One region of the Bacillus sp. GW823-FHT06A11 genome, then DNA from elsewhere that is predicted to be linked to it. Evidence: riboswitches for the same ligand, from Rfam matches in the RefSeq annotation. Region 1 holds a riboswitch; each other region holds the start of a gene.
What was found. Region 1 has a riboswitch for S-adenosylmethionine ahead of AC1Q8L_RS19750 (bifunctional O-acetylhomoserine aminocarboxypropyltransferase/cysteine synthase). Riboswitches for the same ligand answer to the same signal wherever they lie in the genome.

Region 2: linked by a shared signal. The riboswitch ahead of AC1Q8L_RS27815 (ABC transporter permease) and the one ahead of AC1Q8L_RS19750 (bifunctional O-acetylhomoserine aminocarboxypropyltransferase/cysteine synthase) in region 1 are both predicted to bind S-adenosylmethionine.
Region 3: linked by a shared signal. The riboswitch ahead of AC1Q8L_RS25230 (cyclase family protein) and the one ahead of AC1Q8L_RS19750 (bifunctional O-acetylhomoserine aminocarboxypropyltransferase/cysteine synthase) in region 1 are both predicted to bind S-adenosylmethionine.

Annotation. Positions count from the first base shown of each region.
Region 1 covers NZ_JBXAHS010000004.1:95,686-102,818, forward strand. The annotation lists gene AC1Q8L_RS19740 (YjjG family noncanonical pyrimidine nucleotidase) at 1-507, shown strand, start outside; gene AC1Q8L_RS19745 (chloride channel protein) at 553-1,782, opposite strand; SAM riboswitch class I at 2,103-2,207, shown strand; gene AC1Q8L_RS19750 (bifunctional O-acetylhomoserine aminocarboxypropyltransferase/cysteine synthase) at 2,300-3,598, shown strand; gene metA (homoserine O-acetyltransferase MetA) at 3,582-4,487, shown strand; gene AC1Q8L_RS19760 (homoserine dehydrogenase) at 4,629-5,924, shown strand; gene AC1Q8L_RS19765 (YczE/YyaS/YitT family protein) at 5,955-6,581, opposite strand; gene AC1Q8L_RS19770 (LacI family DNA-binding transcriptional regulator) at 6,679-7,133, shown strand, end outside.
Region 2 covers NZ_JBXAHS010000010.1:22,005-29,137, reverse strand. The annotation lists gene AC1Q8L_RS27825 (ABC transporter ATP-binding protein) at 1-536, opposite strand, end outside; gene AC1Q8L_RS27820 (ABC transporter permease) at 493-1,497, opposite strand; gene AC1Q8L_RS27815 (ABC transporter permease) at 1,515-2,432, opposite strand; SAM riboswitch class I at 2,569-2,674, opposite strand; gene AC1Q8L_RS27810 (DUF3951 domain-containing protein) at 2,844-3,059, shown strand; gene AC1Q8L_RS27805 (hypothetical protein) at 3,076-3,579, opposite strand; gene AC1Q8L_RS27800 (hypothetical protein) at 3,854-4,300, shown strand; gene AC1Q8L_RS27795 (multidrug effflux MFS transporter) at 4,334-5,593, opposite strand; gene AC1Q8L_RS27790 (DUF3981 domain-containing protein) at 5,711-7,133, opposite strand, start outside.
Region 3 covers NZ_JBXAHS010000007.1:75,427-82,559, reverse strand. The annotation lists gene AC1Q8L_RS25240 (nucleotidyltransferase domain-containing protein) at 1-723, opposite strand, end outside; gene AC1Q8L_RS25235 (PRK06851 family protein) at 836-1,945, opposite strand; SAM riboswitch class I at 2,095-2,207, shown strand; gene AC1Q8L_RS25230 (cyclase family protein) at 2,293-2,925, shown strand; gene AC1Q8L_RS25225 (hypothetical protein) at 2,954-3,334, opposite strand; gene AC1Q8L_RS25220 (ATP-binding protein) at 3,564-4,790, opposite strand; gene AC1Q8L_RS25215 (hypothetical protein) at 4,928-6,193, opposite strand; gene AC1Q8L_RS25210 (LSm family protein) at 6,433-7,101, opposite strand.

The DNA.
Region 1 (7,133 bases):
AATGAAGTTGTAAATACACGATTCTCTCTGTTGTTTAAAGAGTATGGAGAAGAAGTAGATGGAATATTATTCGAAAATAATTACCGTAACTACTTAGAAGAAGGAAATCAACTCATGCAAGGTGCGTTTGAATTTATAAATCAAATTCAAGGGGAGTATGAGTTGTATATAGTGACAAATGGTGTTTCTAAGACGCAAGATAAACGTTTGCGTAATGCAGGGTTACATTCATTGTTTAAAGATGTTTTTGTTTCGGAAGATACAGGTTTTCAAAAGCCGATGAAAGAGTATTTTGATTATGTTTTTGAACGGATTCCTAACTTTGCACCTGAAGAAGGGCTGATTATTGGGGATTCATTAAGCGCGGATATTAAAGGTGGATATGTAGCGGGAATTGATACTTGTTGGTTTAATCCAGAAAGGAAGTTAAATGATAGTGGGATTATACCGACATATGAAGTGCATAATTTTGAGGAGTTAGAAGCGTTATTAAAGCAGCATGTGTAATAAAAAAATAGACAGTGGAGCTTTCGTCTCCAATGTCTATTTTTGTTAATTTGTATTTTCGTTATGTTTTGGGAGTGGAAAGGCATTCCCGATAGCAGCTGCACCAAGCATTGGCAATAGTAAATTAAGCGGGAAAAACATAAGTAATAGTAATGTTATAGCTATTGGCTTTCGTAACGCATAGCTCGAAATTGCTGTCGTTACGATAGCAACGGATGCTACTGGATCTATAGGAAGAATAGATGCTATAGCGTATCCAATACTTGATCCGGAAAATATAATTGGGAATATATGTCCACCCCGCCACCCTGTGTTCAAACAAACGGCAGTAATACACAACTTTAAAATCCCTGAAAGAAGTAGTATCCAAAAAGATAAATGGCTCCATTCAACAACTAACTCTTTTAATTGATGTTCCCCTGAAAATAATGTGTACGGAAGAAAAGTTCCTGCAATTCCTAATAAAATGCCACCGATAATTCCGAGTGTCAGCTTGTATTCCCTAAAAGGGTGAATTAACTTCTCTAATGTGAATTCTAACTTGAAATAAAAGAAACCAACTATAGCACCTATACTAGCAAGTGGAAGAAATGCGATCCATTCATTGAAAGAAAGTGCACCTTCCCCGAAATCAACAATAAAGGATCCACGATTATCGAGTTTACTCAGTAGTAAATAAACAGAAAAACCTGCGAAAGTAGTAGCTAAGTATACAATTGCCTTTTTTCCTTTAGAAAAAGCAGCAATTTGTTCCCCCTCATTTTCATTCGGTGCTAAATAACCGAATAATGGTGCGTTAAAAATGACACTTAAAGTAGCGCCAATTCCAATCTCGGTTAGCTCATTCATACCCTTTAAGGCAAATTTAAAGCGATCCCCTACCCATGTGCACAGTCCGCCTATAATTCCAACTAGTGCGGCTTCTGGACCAAGACTAGCTCCGAAAATTAAAACAATAATCGCTGTTAAAGTAGCCTGATGGACAAAGCGATATTCGATTCGACCAGTTTTTTTATATTCAGTCATCACTTCAGGCATAAGGCGTGGATATATACCGAAATATTTTTGTGATAGACCAACGAGGACCCCGCCAATTATTGTTACGCAAAGGGTGTAATAAGAGGGATAAGAGAGAACTTCAGGCAGGTATCTCCAAATAAAGTGGATTCCAATATTTATTGTGACTAAAAATAACCAGACTGTAGCTCCTACTATAGATCCTAGAAGAATGCCATATAGAGCAAGTATGTACTGCATATCTTTTTTATTTGTCATGTTATACCTCCGTTATGTAAATCTCAGTAGGGAAAAAGTGAAATATACTAGTGGAAAATGGATTGAATATATATAGTATCTTTTTGAGAGGACCGCCTATTCAACATATAGGCTGAATTTTAGAGAATTTGAATTTATAGGTTAAATTACTTATTTAATTTTATAGACTGATTTGAGTTTTTTAAAGGTCTTTTTTGAAATAGACTAGAATATATTTCTTTTGTTGCTTTATATGAAACTGTTAACATTTATTTTAGAACATTCAGAAAAACTGTTTGACATTAGGAAATTATTGCTATAAAATCAACGGTAATTGCATAGTCTTATCAAGAAAAGGTGGAGGGACAGGCCCGATGAAACCTTGGCAACAGCCGTATAACGGAATTGTGCCAAATCCTGCAGGTAGTAATCCTGAGAGATAAGAAAGAGCCTTTAGAGCGTGTTTTCAAACTGCTCCTTTCTTGTTTTCAGGAAGGGGGCAGTTTTTTATTTTGTATAAAAGAAAGGAGAATGAGAGATGGGAGAATCATGGGGAAAAGGAACGATTTGTGTGCAAGGTGGCTATACGCCAAAGAATGGTGAACCACGTGTTTTACCACTTTATCAAAGCACAACGTATAAATACGATACTTCGGATGATTTAGCAGCTCTATTTAACTTAGAGGCAGAAGGATATATTTATACGCGTATTGGAAACCCTACTCTAGCCGCATTTGAGCAGAAGTTATCAGATTTAGAAGGCGGTGTAGGAGCTGTTGCAACGGCTTCTGGGCAAGCAGCTATTATGCTCGCAGTTTTAAATATTTGTAGTAGTGGGGATCATTTACTTTGCTCTTCAACTGTTTACGGGGGAACGTTTAATTTATTTGGGGTGAGTTTACGTAAGCTTGGCATTGATGTTACGTTCTTTAATCCAAATTTAACGGCAGATGAAATTACGGCACTTGCTAACGATAAGACGAAACTTATCTATGCAGAATCATTAGGAAATCCAGCGATGAATGTTTTAAATTTCAAAGAATTTTCAGCTGCCGCTAAAGAATTAGAGGTACCTTTTATCGTTGATAATACATTAGCAACTCCTTATTTATGCCAAGCGTTTGAATATGGGGCAAATATTATTGTTCATTCTACGACTAAATATATCGATGGGCATGCGAGCTCTTTAGGCGGTATTGTAATTGACGGTGGAAACTTTGATTGGACAAATGGAAAATATCCTGAGCTTGTTGAACCAGATCCAAGTTATCACGGTGTAAGTTACGTTCAAAACTTTGGTGCAGCAGCATATATTGTGAAAGCACGTGTTCAACTATTAAGAGATTATGGAAATTGTATGAGCCCATTCAATGCATATATTAGCAATATTGGCTTAGAGACTTTGCATTTACGAATGGAGCGTCATAGCGAAAATGCTCTGGCAGTTGCTAAGTGGCTTGCTAATCATGAACGTATTGAATGGGTGAATTATCCGGGATTAGATAGTAATGAAAATTACTCGTTAGCACAAAAGTATTTGAAAAAAGGTGCTAGTGGGGTTTTAACATTTGGTATTAAAGGGGGATTAGAAGCAGCAAAAGAATTTATCGCAAATGTAAAACTAGCAACTCTTGTAACGCACGTAGCTGATGCACGAACTTGCGTTATACATCCCGCTAGTACGACGCATAGACAATTAAATGCTGAAGATCAGCGTTTAGCTGGTGTTACATCTGATTTAATTCGTTTATCGGTTGGTATAGAAGATGTTTCTGATATTATTGCAGATTTGGAAGCAGCTCTAGTTGGAGGCAAAACACATGCCGATCATAATTGATAAAGATTTACCGGCTCGCAAAGTGTTGCAAAAAGAAAATATTTTTGTAATGACGAAGGAGCGAGCAGAAACACAAGATATACGCGCTTTGAAAATTGCTATATTAAATTTAATGCCAACGAAGCAAGATACAGAGGCACAATTACTTCGCTTAATTGGAAACACACCGTTGCAATTAGATGTTCATTTACTTCATATGGAATCACATCTGTCTCGTAATGTAGCGCAGAACCATTTAACGAGCTTTTATAAAACGTTTCGTGATATTGAAAATGAAAAATTTGATGGGCTCATTATTACAGGAGCACCAGTTGAAACTCTTTCTTTTGAAGAAGTAGATTATTGGGAAGAGCTTAAACGTATTATGGAGTATTCAAAAACGAATGTAACATCTACGCTCCATATTTGCTGGGGGGCACAGGCTGGTTTGTACTATCATTATGGTGTTCCAAAGTATCCCCTTAAGGAAAAAATGTTCGGTGTATTTGAACATGAGGTTTGCGAGCAACATGTGAAATTGTTACAAGGATTTGATGAATTGTTTTTTGCTCCGCATTCTCGTCATACAGAAGTACGAGAGAATGATATTAGAGAAGTGAAAGAATTAACATTGTTAGCAAACTCTGAAGAAGCAGGTGTTCACCTTGTTATTGGGCCAGAAGGAAGGCAAGTTTTTGCCCTTGGACATAGCGAATATAGTTGTGAGACGTTAAAACAAGAATACGAACGAGATCGTGACAAGGGATTAAATATTGATGTGCCAAAAAACTATTTTAAACATAATAATCCAGATGAAAAGCCGCTTGTTAGGTGGAGGAGTCATGGTAATTTATTGTTTTCTAATTGGTTGAATTATTACGTGTATCAAGAAACCCCTTATATATTGTAAAGAAAGATTGTGTAACACGTGGCAACGTTTTCCTTGTAAAGATTAACTTATATTTTTCCGAATGTTCAAAATACATTGTTTTTCAGATTTTTTACTCATATAATTTCATCTAAACACAATTTTTGAGGGGTGGACAGTACTATGAAAGAAATTCAAGTTGGGTTATTAGGTCTTGGGACAGTTGGCAGTGGTGTGGTTCGTATTATTACGGATCATCAAGAACGACTCATACACCAAGTAGGTTGTCCAGTTAAGGTAACGAAAGTATTAGTGCAAAACATTGAGAAAGAGAGAGAGGTAGAGGTACCTTCTACTCTATTAACACAAGATGCAAATGAAATTTTAGATAATCCAAATATTGATGTTGTCATCGAAGTGATGGGTGGCATTGATGATGCAAAATCATATATTTTACAAGCTTTAAAAAGCGGAAAGCATGTTGTAACTGCAAATAAAGACTTAATGGCATTACATGGAGCTGAATTATTAGCGACAGCAAAAGATAATAAGGCTGATTTATTCTATGAGGCGAGTGTGGCAGGAGGAATTCCAATTTTACGCAGTATCGTAGAAGGACTTTCTTCAGATCTTATTACGAAAGTAATGGGAATTGTAAATGGAACGACAAATTTTATTTTGACGAAAATGTCAGACGAAGGGAGAGCATATAACGACGTGTTAAAAGAAGCCCAACAACTTGGATTTGCAGAAGCAGATCCAACATCAGACGTAGAAGGTTTAGATGCAGCAAGAAAAATGACGATTTTAGCTACTCTCGGTTTCTCTACAAATGTAGAGCTTGGAGATGTGAAAGTAAAAGGGATTACCTCTATTACAGAGGAAGATATTGAATACAGTAAGAGCTTAGGTTATACAATTAAATTAATCGGTCTTGCAAAACGAGATGGTGAAAAATTGGAGGTTACAGTTGAACCAACTTTACTTCCAAATACACATCCTCTTGCGGCAGTACAAAATGAATATAACGCTGTGTATGTGTACGGTGAAGCAGTTGGAGAAACGATGTTTTATGGACCAGGCGCAGGAAGTTTACCGACAGCGACAGCTGTTGTTTCGGATTTAGTTGCTGTAATGCAAAATATTAGATTAGGGGTAACAGGAAATAGTGCAGTAGTCCCACAATATCAAAAAGTATTAAAAGAGCCAGACGAAATTGTCGTGAAAAAGTTTTTAAGACTTCATGTAAAAGACGAAATTGGTGTATTTGCAAAAATTACTTCACTGTTCTCTGAGCGTGGCGTTAGCTTTGAAAAGATTATTCAAATGCCGCTTGAAGAGAAAGGAAAGGCTGAAATTGTAATTGTAACGCATCGTGCGTCTCTTGCTGATTATGATTATATTCTACATACGTTGCAAGGGTATGAAGAAATCGATTGTTTGAAAGCGAACTATCGAATTGAAGGGGATGCTAAGTAGTATCTCTTACCATAAAACAGAAAGAGCCTATTAAGCAGCTTGCTTAATAGGCTCTTTTCTATTTAAAATCTGCGTACCAACTTGAATAAATGCTTGGATAATCCAGCCTGTTGTAAAGGATAAGATGATTGTTCCAAAATAGATAGGTCCATCTAATAAAAAGCTTAACGTTAAAAATAAAAAGGCTAATGAAATCTCTGTTCTTCTAAACGTCCATTTTTTCTTTTCAGCAACCGTTAAAACGAAAGCTTCTTGAGGCGCTGCGCAAAGGTTTGTAGAGACGTAAAGACCAATTCCAGCTCCAACGAATAGATTTCCGCAAATAAGTGTTATATATTTTGGAAGAGAGCGGATAGCGTCCATAATAGTTGTAATGGAACCAATCCAATCAACAAAAAGAGAAATAAGAATCATCGTTACAATTGTACCGATTGTAATTTGTTTTTTATTCCAAAAGAGTACGATAAGTGTAAAGGCAAAGTTAATCATGAAAATCCAAAAACCAATACTTATCCCAAAATTTTGATATAGTGCAATAAAGAAGGAATCATAAGGACTAAGTCCAAAGGAAGTAATTGTTGTCATCATATTAATACCGATGGCAAGAATGAGTAAACCGCCAATGAAAAATATATATTTTAATTTGAATCGAAGCATAGTTGTATATCCTTTCTAAATGTATTTGCTAGGAAAGGATATATTGTGGAAAGCTTACCAGGTCAAGGGAGAATTTTTGTGAGAAGGGGAAAATGAGATGACAAATATAAGAAAGATTGCTGAACTTGCTGGAGTATCTGTTTCAACTGTTTCACGTGTACTAAATAATCATCCGTACGTAAATGAACAGAAACGAAAAGAAATTTTAGCAATTATAGAAGAATTAAATTACACGCAAAACGTGAATGCAATTCATTTAGTGAAAGGAAAAACGAATGTAATTGGCGTTTTATTGCCACACGTAAATGATCAATATTATAGTGCTATTATCGAGGGGATATCAAAAGAAACAGCAAAGAATAATTATAATATGATGCTTTGCCAGACAAATTATAGCGAAGAAAGAGAACTAGAAATTTTAAATATGTTAAAAATGAAAAAGCTTGATGGGGTTATTATTTGTTCTCGGACAAATAATAAGGAGAAGCTTGAAGAATATACGAAATTCGGCCCAATTGTTATGTGTGAAGAAATAGATTCGAAGTATATTTC
Region 2 (7,133 bases), on a different contig from region 1:
TCTGCAATTACAAGCTTTGGGTGACAAGCAAACGCAATTGCTAAACAAATACGCTGCCTCATACCTCCGCTTAATTGATGTGGGTACTGTTCAAAGCGTTTCTCTGCTTCATGTATCCCTAAATCTGTTAACAAGTTAATCGCAATTTCCTTTGCTTCTCTTTTCGATTTTTTCCCATGTTGCAAAACTACTTCTGTAATTTGTTTGCCTACCTTCATCGTTGGGTTTAAAGATGAAAGCGGATCTTGAAATATAAAGGAAATATCTTTTCCGCGAATTTGATTCCATTCTGACTCTTGTAAATTCGTTAATTCCTTTGCTTGGAAAGCTATATTCCCATCATCGATATGAATTGATTCTTGATTCAAGCCGATAATGGATTGTGCTGTGACACTTTTTCCTGAACCACTTTCTCCTACAAGTGCAACTATTTCACCTTCGTTAATAGAAAAGGAAACATGTTTCACAATCGCTTGCTTAATATTCTCTTTTTCAACGGCTAACGTTACGTTTTCTAAAGATAAGATTTGTGCCATGTTTTTTCTCCTTTCGATTCCGTTTGACGATTTTTGGATCAATCGCATCTTGCAAACCATCACCAATTGCATTAAATGCGAACATAATGAGTGCAATCATGATTGCCGGGAAAAATAGCTGCCACCATTCTCCGCTCAATAATGTCCCGAGTGCATCATTCGTCATCGTCCCCCAACTTGCCGCTGGTGATTGTACTCCAAGTCCTATAAAGCTTAAAAATGATTCTGAAAAAATAGCTGCTGGAATTGTAAATGATAAATTCACGATAATAACCCCTGTTAAATTCGGAATTAAATGCCCATATATAATTTTCATATGTGATGTACCTAATCGCTCTGCTGCAATAACAAACTCTCGTTGTTTTAAAGACAATACTTGTGCTCGAATGAGACGAGCCATTCCAATCCATCCCGTTAATGCAAGGGCGATAATAATGGTGAAAAGACCTGGTTTCATAACAATTAATAGCAAAATAACAATTAATAAATATGGGATGCCGTATAATACTTCAATTCCTCTTATAATCCACTCATCAATTAACGTTCCAAGGCGATTACGCCCTCTCACATATCCACTAAATCCACCAATCAGTACACCAAGTCCTATATCGAGGGCAGCTGCTACTAATCCAACTGTTAGTGAAATCTTCCCACCAGCCCAAGTACGTGCCCAAATATCTCTCCCTAGATCATCTGTTCCAAACCAATGTTCACTACTCGGCGGTAAATTTGTTGCCTCTTTTACTTGTTCACTCGCAGTAAATGAAGTTAAACTTTCGCCAATAAGCGAGAAAACAATAATTAGCAATAACGTCACTGTTCCTAAAACTGCGATTGGATTCGATATAAACTTACGAAACACTTCTTTCTTTCTGCTAATTGTTTGCTGATTTTTATTTATCGTTAATTCTTTTTTCTCTTCTTTCGTTAATAACTGTTCATTAATCTCATAAGCTCCCATTTAAATATCCCCCCTCCTTATGTAATAGAACGAATACGCGGATCAACAATGCGATGAATAATATCTGTAATGAAAATACAAGCAATTAATAATGCACTATAGAAAATCGTTGTTCCCATAATCACCGGATAGTCTCGGTTAAAAATACTATCTACAAAATATTTTCCTAGGCCAGGAATTGAAAAGATTTTTTCAATAACGAAAGTCCCTGTTAAGAGTCCAGCCATTAACGGTCCAACAAATGTAAGTACTGGAACAATCGCATTTCGAAGAGCGTGTCTTATAATAATCTTCTTAATTGGTATACCTTTTGCTCTTGCTAGCTTAATATAATCACTCTGCAGTACTTCGATCATATTAGAACGAACAAACCTTGTAATAACTGCGATTGGCCCTAACGCTAATGCAAAGGATGGCAATACCGTATGTTCGAATGTTCCCCAAGAGGCTACTGGTAAAAACTCAAATTGGATAGCGAATACTTGTATAAATAGTGGCGCTAAAATAAAACTTGGAATAGAAATACCTAAAATTGCGAGCAAACTCACACTATAGTCAATTACTCTCCCATGATAGAGAGCAGCAAATGTCCCTGCCGCAATTCCTACTAACAATGAAATAACAAGTGCTTGTAGACCAATAATTGCTGATGGACCAAAGCCAGTTGTTATAATTTCTGATACACCTTGCCCGGTTGATTGAACAGATTCACCAAAATCAAAATGAACTACACCGTCTAAATAAGCAACATATTGATTCCATAACGGTTCATCAAGGTGATACTTCGCTCTCATGTTTTGGATCACTTCTTCAGGAAAGATTTTTGCATCTGATGAAAATGGATCTCCCGGAATAATATGCATAATTAGAAATGTCACTGTCGTAATAACCCATAGTGTGAACACCATAACCGATAATTTTTTAATTACATACACTTCAATAACCCCCTAAACACATGGATTTACTTTGTTTTATGAACGTACTTTTTCCATTACTCCCTTTTCTCTTTTTAGAATACAAAAAGCCTTGATCTTAAAAAATAAGATCAAGGCTTAACAAACAAAGGCCCATCACTTATCTTTCAAGACTTGCTTGCTGGAATTAGCACGGTGTTCCTATTACAGAACCCGCTGCTGAGGTGTCATAGGGCCAGTCCCTCTACCTCTCTGGATAAGTAAATTGCTATATTATTATTTGGTTCAAATTGTATATTTCGAATTATAATTCTGAAAAATTGAAAAGTCAATCAGATTGGATAAATTTAGAAAAATCAGTTTTTAATTCATTTATCGAAATTACAGTTTTCGGCTTATAATAAAAAGAAATGATGTTAAAGGGGTTATAAGATGGACCCCTTACTTCTTGCTACTATAGGATTAACCTTAACAATCGTTATACTTGTCATCATCGGCTCCTATAAACGCTTTATTAAAAAGAAACGTATTACTTCTTTTTATACTCCTTTCGATAATATTACCGGGCAAACTATTTCCGAATTTCACGAAGAACAGAAAATATTAGTATCTGAGGATGAAGACGGAGATGGCAAGAAGAAAAAATAACCCTGCACAGGCAAGGTTATTTTTTCGTTTCTGCTTGAAAACGTTTATAGTATGTCGATGCTGTTGCAAAATTAATTTCTATATCACGAATCAACGATGAATCTTCTTCTTTAGCTAACTTCTGTAATTTTTTCATCGCTTGTTCTGATTCATTCAAGAAACCAATATATACCTCATGTTCTTGCTCTTTCGACTTCGGAACACGAATTTCTTTACGTATATGATCAATATCTTCTAACATGCTCGTTGTTACCTTTTGCACGTCTTCTTTATATGTAGCATTCGTTATTTCCTTACCGCCCTTTTCTTTTGCCACTTCAAATAACTGCAGTGCTTTATTAATTTCTTTATTCATTTTTATATCGTATTTTTCATGTACTGCAAGGTATTCTTTCATCTCTTCTGTTTGTTCAGTAGATTGCTCTACCTTTTCTTTCGGTTCTTTCGTATCTTTATTTCCATTACATCCTGCTAGAAGGATCATACTTCCCATTACAGCAATACCCAAAACCTTCTTCATCTCTTCTTCTCCTTTTATCTACAGCTATTACTCATTATAGTTTCTTTTATCTCCACTTGTTATTATACCGAGAACGCCCTACTTTTTACACTTAAGACGACATCGTAATATATATACCAACATGTTTGTCACAGTATCGTCACTTTATACAAATAACTTTTGCAATGCTTTACTACATCACCTTACAAAACTGTAAGCACACATAAAGAACAAACCATGCTAGACTTACATATGCATAACGCAAACATATGTAAGGTTTTAAGGAGAATCATCTATGTACAACACAATGCCTTTTATGGGAGAAGATATTCGTGTCCTTATTCGCGAAAAATCACTTCATATCGAAAATACAGAGAGCCTTCGCCGCGTATTAAAGAAGAAGCATGCTCCATTTAAGTTAGCTCAATATTTAAAACAACAACATACAAATCAATTTCATACCGCGCTAAATATATCGGATAAATCATTAACAATCGAAATCATCGGTCATGTCTACATTGGAAACTTTGCAGATACCTTAAAGGAAATCCCACGTATACCGAAGATTGCTCCTATTATCGTTAAAAAAGCGTATAAAATTACTGACCATACCGATATTATCGACTGTGGGGAAAAAGAAGTCGATAGTAATCGCTGGGTGTGGGATAAACTTGCTGTTTTATATGATACGATCATGAATAATATGTATGAGATATTTCAAAGAAATGAAAAAAAGAACTGATTCAAACATTCCCTTTGAATCAGTTCTTTTTTGTTAAGCCTCTAAATTTTGTCTTTGTTGCAGTTCAAACTGCTTCTCACTTCTTCTGGCCATAAATAGATAACATAATACTGCTCCTACTTCACAAAGCGCAATAACAACACCCATCGGTAACGCTGTATTACTCCCACCAATACCTACTAGCGGAGCGACAAGCGCTCCTGAAATGAACTGTAATAAGCCTAATAAAGCTGACGCTGTTCCTGCAGCTTGCTTCTGATTTCTCATCGCTAATGAGAACCCAGTTGTTGATACAACCCCGACACTTGATACAACAAGGAATAACGAACATAAAACACCGATTAAACCTATTCCTAGTACGATTGTCAGTAGTAAAGATAGGCCACCAACAGCTGCGATAATAATACCAGCAACAAATAATGTCTTCTCATTCACTTTCCCCGCTAAACGACCCGTTACCTGACTAGCAATAATAATACCGATGCCGTTAATCGCAAAGAATAAACTAAATTGCTGTGGTGATGCTCCGTATATGTTCTGCAACACAAATGGTGAGCCCGAAATGTATGCAAACATTGCCGCTGTTACTAATCCTTGTGACAATGCATATCCCATAAACAGACGGTCCTTTAACAATTTTCCGTACGTCGCCAAAGTCCCTGACAAACCACCCGTTTCTCTTTCTTCAGGAGGTAATGTTTCACGCAATACAAAAGTAGCTGAGATTAACATGAATACGCTAATTGCTCCAAGAACGATGAAAACACCGCGCCACGTTGTAAACTGTAATAATTGCCCTCCAATAATCGGTGCCAAAATAGGTGCTGCTCCGTTTACTAACATAAGCAGTGAGAAAAACTTCGTCATTTCAGAACCTGAGTACATATCACGTACCATTGCACGTGATATAACAATCCCGGCTGATCCTGAAGCTCCTTGTAGGAAGCGCAATAATACTAATGTCCAAATAGATGGCGCAATAGCACAAAGTAAAGAAGAAGCAACATAAATAATAAGAGCAATAATAAGTGGTTTGCGTCTTCCGTAAATATCGCTAATTGAGCCAACAAATAATTGCCCTACTGACAGCCCAAGCAAACAAGCTGTTAATGTAAGCTGCGCTAGGGATGCACCTGTTTGCAAATCATCCGTTAACTTCGGTAATGAAGGCAAATACATATCAATAGATAATGGCCCAATCGCCGTAAGTGTTCCTAATACAAGAATCATCCATAACCTGTTTGCCTTTACAGGTTTATATATTTCGTGATTAACTTCATTCACTTTTTCAATTCACCCTTTCCTATACACACTGAATCGTAACAATTATAGTTACATCATAAACATACGTCAAGTACAGCGCATTTTCCTCTTTCATAATGTAAAAAAAGCGATAGAAATTCTATCGCTTTACTTTTTCACATTGCTATTCGCAAATTTAGATACCGAGGCCATCGTCTCTCCTGTATCTAAATATGTAATTTGAATTGGGTCTCCTACTTCTGTAAACATAGCATACGGGAATTTCTTCACTGGTATCATAAATACCTTTTGTTCATTCTCTAAAAGTACGTACACGATTGTATTTTCACCTGATTTCTCTTTATATACACGTTGTACAATACCTTCTTTTTGCGCTTCTTTTCCTGTTGAGGTTGGTCTAAAGGTATCACCATTACCGCTCATTACGTTTTTATAATTCTCAAGCGCTTCTTTCTGCGTCGAACCTGTCGCAAATATTTTTGCATTAGCAGCATATACAACTGTATGTGCACGTACTAGGCCTCCGTCATCAACAACCGGAATAATCCAAGCTGGTTTTCCGTATACGTTATAAATGACAGGCATTGTCCCATGCCATTTCTCTCTCTTAAAGGAATTATCCACTACTTCTGTAGCTGCTGAACCATCCATAATTCCCTTTACTTCTTTGCCGTTATAGTAATATAACTTACCTGTACGCGCATCAATAAGCGAGTAACCTAACGCAGAATCTACTCCTTCTTTCGGAGAGGTGAAATCAGTAAAGTAATATAACGTTCCATCCTTACCAAAGATTGGTGTAACTCCTTCTTTCGTTCCCCACTCAGTCGGAATCTTCATATCAGTTTGCGAGAATTTCGTATTCCAAAATCCGTGAATATATTTACCAAAGTACGTATTTAACGTAGATGCAGTCTCATGATTTAATACACCATCAACAAATTTAGGTGCCTTTCCTTTATCATACCTTTTCACTTCACCTGTTTGTGCGTCTACTACGACAACACCTTCTACCTCAAATCCAGATCTTCCTGAAATAAATTCACCATACGTCATTGTATAATATGGTTTCCCTTTATCATCAACCTCAAATTTAGGTTTCCCTTTAAAGATTAAATTTGGTTCTGCTTGCCTTACCACACGTTCTAAATTATTACCAAAAAACATGCTCGGTACATATTTCATTTTATAACCGAGGTGTAATTTCGCTTCCGCATCAGGATTCGTACCTGACATCGTTACATACCCTGGAATTGTCTCAGCTTTACGCGCTTTAAAAAATCCTGAAACTTCAATCGGCGCTACATATAAAGCTTCGCCGTTTACCATTTGTGGCGTTAATTCTCCTAGCTCAAAATAAGCTACTTTCGGAATATCACCAAATACTTTTTTCATCTTATTCTCCGCTGTCTTTGGCGGCACTGTAAACGGCTGGTCATTTTCAGTAAATGGCTCTGAAATATCTTTCTCTATCTTAACAACAGAATCATATTTCTTTTGCGAGATTACTATATCGTGCAAATAACCAAAGTAGCCGTAACTTGCGAGTAAAATAAACATTAGAAGTCCT
Region 3 (7,133 bases), on a different contig from region 1:
CTCAATATCGATTCCTGATCCCTTTTCAATTCCTTTTACATATTCCTGATAGTAATGAATTTGTTCTTCTAAAAATTGATTTAGCACCTTAATTTTCAATCCAACATCTAATTCAGTACCTGCTTTTTTCTTTATTAACAACTTTTCAATTTCATCTAATACGCTACGTTCTAATGATAATTCTGTAATCAATCGGTCAAATTCTACAGGAGGTAAAGTCGTTTTCTCTTCTAGCCACTTACAAGCTAAAATGGGACGTAATACATAAAAGTACTTTTTCAGCTTTACATTCTCACCTTGCAAAAATTCACGATAATTTTTCGACGCCATATGTAAATAATGATATATCGTTGCTTTTGGATCAAAATTCTTCTCACTCATCTGTTGAAGTAGTTCTGGAAAATTAGAGTTTTTCGAATAAAAAATTGGTGATCGAATCCACTCAAGTAAAGCAGGATTCGACTTCGCGAATAGTTGCAACGCCTTTTTAATATCCCAACCACTTATATCTAAATCATCACTAATTGGATATTCAATTACATCTCGTTTGTCATGAATTGATAAATACCATTCTACCGGATGTATATAAACAAACCTAACATCATAATCGCTATCTTTCGATGGAAAACCCCAAGCACGACTCCCTGATTCTACCGCAAATAAAATTTTCACATCATTCTCTTTTTCAATTCTTTCTAACTCCAACTCGATTTTCTCTCTCATTGCATAACACCTCCATTTTTTGATTATTTCCTTGGAAATTCGACAAATACAATACTAATTTTACTACATACCAAAAAAACTGTCAGAAATTACTGACAGCCTAATGAAACGTCTATTGTTGCTTTTCGATTACAGTAGTAGCAATTCGTTCAAACTCTTTTTGAATCTCCTCTTTATATGCATCTACTATTGAAAAATCCATAGCAGCAATATAAATTCGTTCTAATTTATCACGAACCGATTTTGCTTTCGCTAAGAAAGACATCGCCTCATTCATTTTTGCTTTATATTGAATGGAGACATCACGAATTTCCTTCGCATATTTCTCATCCGTCCCTGGCGTAACAATAAGGGCATACATATCAATAATTTCATCACCCTCGCGACTTGGAAAATATTCATGTGGTGCGGTGCTATCAAAAATTGCAAATCCTAATTCTCTTACGATAACCATATCAAGACTATTCGGGTCAAATCCGCAATGATATACTTCAACTTCAAACCCTTTTTCTTCAGCTGCCTTAGCTAACTTTTTGAGCATCGTTGATTTTCCAGAGCCTGGGCGCCCTTTTATAAAATAACGATGTGGTAACCCTTCTGTTAAATTAGGAACAAAATCAACTGCTCCTTTCGGTGTAGCAGCTCCTAAAAAACGATGTTTTACAAGCGATTGTCTCCCGCTTTTATCTGCAAATAATTTCTGGATTAGCTGATTGGTTAGTTCATTTGCTTTATTAAAATCTATATTATCAATATATATCTTCTCCCACTCATCATGTATAACCAATGCCTCTTTAAAACGTACGTAAGCAGACTGAAAAGCTTTGCTTGCTTCTGAAACAAATCTTTCAATTTCTAACTTCTGCTTTCTTAGTTTATCTGAGTCCCAAGCAATTCCTAAATTTATATACTCTTCAACAACTCCTGGCATTTTTGGCTCAATAACATGCGGCGATGTCCCATCAACAATTCCTACTTTTAATTTTGGGATAATTACACCATCAACCGATTTATTATCAGAAGAACAATGTAAAAATTCAATATCATATCCTTTTTCAATCCATTCACGACCTATTGCCTTTATTAAAGAAGATTTTCCCGTTCCTGGGCCACCCTTTAAGATAAATAATCTGTCTAATCCTTTTAAATTCTCTTCGTATAAATTGTGAAATCCCCTAGCTGTATTACCACCAGCATAATAATTTAATACATTTCCTGTCACTGCACTCACTCCTTCGCAGCATTCTATTTACATAAGCTACAATATGCGAGCAGCTTTATTTGGGTGAATACCTATTTTGTATTGCACGAAAAAAGGAAATGAATTACAATTTAACTATCGGAAAATTCCGATTTTAAAAACTGAATACTTCTTTATCAAGAGAGGCAGAGGGACCGGCCCTTTGAAGCCCAGCAACCTCAGTTTATACAAACTGAATAGGTGCTAATTCCTGCAAAATGCATTGCATTTTGGAAGATAAAACTCAACTAGCATGTAAAGCTCATCTTTCTTGATACTGAAGGATGAGCTTTTTATTATTTGAAAAACATATATTGGAGGTATGTAAAATGAAAGTAATTGATCTATCGCAAACATTTGAAAATAATATGTCTCAATTTCCTGGAACACCTAAAATACAACTAGAAGCTGTTACAAGTGTTGAAGAATCAGGCTATCAAGTTACAGATTTTCATTCTGTCGTTCATGTTGGCACGCATTGTGATGCTCCTGCGCATTTTATTTCAGGCGCAACGACCATCGATCAATTACCGCTGGATCAATTTGTAGGTGAAGCTGTTCTTATAGATGTAACACATATTCAAGAGCGAAAATTACCTAAGGCAGTATTGCATAATACTGACATAAAAGAAGGTGATATTGTTATTTTTCATTCTAATCTATCCACAAAATGGAATACAGAGGCTTATGAGAAGGAAGCATTTTATCTTTCTGAAGAATTAGCTAAAGAACTAGTGCGATTAAAAGTAAAATCTATCGGTTTAGATTTCATTTCTCCTGATGAAGTCACAACAGAAACATCACCGATTCATCACATATTACTAGGGAATAATATTTACTTAATTGAAAACTTAACAAATCTAGATGCTATCGAAACAAAACGTTTCTTTTTCTCAGCAGCACCTTTAAAAATTAAAAATAGTGACGGTGCTTTCGCAAGAGCATTTGCTGTTATTTTTTAAACACAGCCTATAAAAAAAGCAAAGGCCACTATTGGTCTTTGCTTCTATATTTTCTATTTAAATTAAGAAAGAATTGTTCCACACGAGGACGCACCCAAGCTAAACAATCTATCTCTTTCTTCTTTGTGCAAGCTATCTCTTCTCCATCTACCATTTCAACAAGTTCTAGTTCTAACAGTTGCCTCGTGAATGCTAACATATTCACTTCTTCGGATGGATACTCTTCTTTTAATTTCTCCTCAATTTCTCCCAATAAAAAACCGTCACGCATCATTGCCAATGCATCAATCCAAAGTGGCGGCATTTCATATTTTTCTCCTGTAATTGTATCTTTTACAATATAATTCTTTTGCTCTTTTCGAAATTGAATCGTGTGTAAACATACAGTCGAATTTAATGTTAATTCCATCATACCACCTCTTTCATAATATCTGCATAGAAAAAAGGATGCGCGTGCACCCCTTCTTATCTTTTCATAACACTACTGAACCGTTACATGAGCAATCAATCTCATGTCGATATTTTCCTCCATTATAAACGAAGTATTTTATAAAAAAAACCCTTCTTGAAACATTTTATAAAATGTTTATATTTACACAACAAGAACACTTTTCTGAAAAATCTTTTCTCCCAATACATTAAACGGTCGGCAGAAAAATTTCTACTTTCGTTCCTACTCCTAGACTACTTTGGATCGTGATACTCCCTTGATGTTCCTTAATAATTTTATATGTAATCATTAACCCAAGTCCTGTGCCAGTCTCCTTTGTTGTGTAAAACGCCTTGCCGATTTTTTCTAACTTCTCATTCTCTATACCAAATCCTTGGTCTTCAACAGAAATACACAAATGTCCTTGCGTTTTTTGATATGCACGAATATGAATTTCTCCACCCTCTGGCATTGATTCTATTCCATTTTTAATGATATTTAATAACACTTGTTTTAATTGCTTGTCATCACCGTTTATAGCCGGTAAATTCCCATCTACTTGTAAATGACATTTAACTCTATATTGCGTTGCATAACTTTCCATTAGATGCACAACATATAGAAGGATGTCTCGTATATTACACCTTTCATAATTTGTTGGCTTTGGTTTTCCTAACAACATCAATTCACTAACAAATCCATTAACCCTTTCAATTTCTTGTAGCATAATGTCGTAGCTCATCGTATCAGTTGGATTTCTTTCTTTTTGCATTTGCGTAAACCCTTTTAACGCTGTTAGCGGATTTCGAATTTCATGGGCAATTGTTGTAGACATAGTCCCAATCACAGCTAAATTTTCCGTCTCTTTCATATTGTTCATCATTTCAACCACTGTTCTTACATAAGATTGAAATCGTTTTAATAAAGAATGTGAAATAATGAAATAGAATATACATAAAACAAGTGGAATTACCACTTTTAAATCTTGTAATAGCAATGTGAAAAATACGTACTTTCCAATTACACTAAAGGACACTAAATAAAAGTATTTTCTATTCACGAAAACTGGGGCAAATAAAATTAATAACATTTCTACCATACTACCATGTTCAAAAGGTCTATCCGTTCGCAAATAAATCATTAAATTATTCACAAGATTGATAAACATGTACCCAAATAAAAATAAATATTTTACAGAATATACATACCCTCTTTTTTGAAGATATATAGAAATAGGAAATAATGCTATTACAAATATAGGCACACCTATCCCAAGACTACCTTCTGGCCAACCTACCGCTGTTCCACTAATATTCATAGCAGGATATACAAAATAATATATAGCGTCATATAAAAAGAATATAATATAAAATAATAATATAAATACCTTTAAGGCTCTTCTTTCTTCATAAATCAAGCTCTTGTATTTATTCATATAAAAACTCCCCTTGATCGATACAAAAAACTTTCATTGTTATCTCCTTAAAGTATAAGTATGAAATTGCTTTCAGGGCAATATTTAACCTTATAATAATGAAAGGAAGGAGATCTCTCCTTCCTTTTGGTAACAACTTACATCCATCTTACCCTGTCATGTAACAATCCATCCGTAAAATTATTATGCCCTATTACAAAATCCTTCATATATAAATTTAAATACTCACCGTACTTACTTTCTGTATTTAATAACAACTCCTCAACATAATAAGCACCTTGTTCAAATTGATCTAAAAGTAAACTGGACAAGCCCGCATAAATCCCGCACCCTACTTGAAAATACGTTGCATTCGTTTTATATTTACGAAAAACTTGGCTACTATTCATCACATTATACATATATGTCTCACTATTTTCATAAACGAGTAACACACCGACCAAGTCCTCTCCAGCAACCTCTTCTTCCGCTGGATTAAACACTTTACGATTCCAGTTCCATAAATCTTCTACTTGATCTAAGTTCTGTCTAATTATATTTGTTGTATACTCATTAATTCGGTAAAGAAAACCAACTTCCATATTAAAGTTTTTCCCTAAAATTAATACTTCCTCATGTGGCATTAAACAACCATAGAATTCTTTTTCTCCTAACTTCACTTTATACTCTGAAGCATATACATCTTCATAAAAGTAAAGAGGACGATGATGACTCATATACATCGGATAACTCCAGATTGCTTCATCTAAAAATCGCTCTACTGCCCATGAAGCATAAAGTGTATGTGGCTTTATAAGTGCTGTATCATTCAAAAACGATGTGTCATGTTCTACAATATAACATGCTCTTGGCCTTTCACTTGGTCGTTCCTTCATAAGCTCAACAACCATCCATTGAACAACACCTGGATTCATACCTGAACCTATAATCGCTTTTGTATTTGTAAATTTCTCTTTCTCCTTCTCAAACCTTGTATATCTTTCCGTAAGCTGAAAGCCGATTAAGCTATCGTCCTGATCTACTGCCTCATTTTCCAAGGCTGAGTTAATATAACAAATTCCTAGTTCATTACAGCAGCTTAATACTCTAATTGTATCTGCCCCTGAAACATCAATCACAACACTCGTTCTTTTTTCTTTTAAATGTTGTTTAAATTCCACTACATTTTGAAGGTTTATTTCATATAAATATAATTGACTTTTCAAATTCGAAAACAACTCATCATAATAAGTCCTATCTTTTTGTTTTATATCCACCAAATGAAATTTGGCATTCTTTAATACTTCATAAATTGGATCTTTTTCATTTGCTATCGCTTGATTTAAAATTGCTAAAACTGCTTTTGCTGCTCCACCAGCACTACCAAGCAATGTAATTGATAACGAATTCGGAAACTGCTCCACAAACAAAACCCCTTTAATAAATTAGTTGAGCAGCTCCTCCTCAAAAAATAAATTGAATACATAAAAAGATAGCTCGTACACAATTTTTATAAGTTAGTGTAAAGTTACCTTTTAAAAAATCACACTATACTATGTTTATATTCAATTCATTTTTCCCCTCATCTTCAAATTAAACTAAAACAAATAGGCTCGACCTTTTCTTCTGCATATAAAAGAAAAAGTCAGCCCTTCCAACTAATCTACGGACAATGGACGGATTTTACATGTTGAATATTCACATACATTTTTGCATCACGTGCTTTTGATATTTCAATATGACCTTCATCAATTTTCGCCATTTTTCCAATTTTATTGGACTCCTCACCTAAATCAAACACCATAATTTTCCCAGTCATTTTAATAAGCTGTTCTTCAAATGTTCTAGCTAATGTAATATTTAACGGATTTACGGGGAGTTCATTTTTATTGAGGGCATACGGTACTTGGTTTTCTTTATACGGAATTAACCATTTTAAATGTTTTAAAGATATATATACCGTTTTATAAACCGGACTATAAAAAACAATATAGTCGTTCATCACACTTGTAACATAACCATGTATTGGAGCATTTCCTGCTACATAAACTTCTGTAAAAATCCCTTTAGAAGTACTTAATACTTTTCTCAAAGAAATTGAAGGGGATTCCCTCTTAATTACAGAATCAACATCTGGTTTTAGTATGTCTTCGTCATGTGGTCTTAAAAATTTATAGTATTGTACATGATATAAAGATATATATACATAGTCTTGTCCATTGTAAAGAACAATAATGTCATTTCCTACGTCTATTAATATACCTTTAAACCTTTTTTCACCGATTAATTTAACATATATATTTTCCCCAATACTTTTGTTTAACTCATTCATCTATATCCTCCTTCCTATGAATTTCAGCTTCC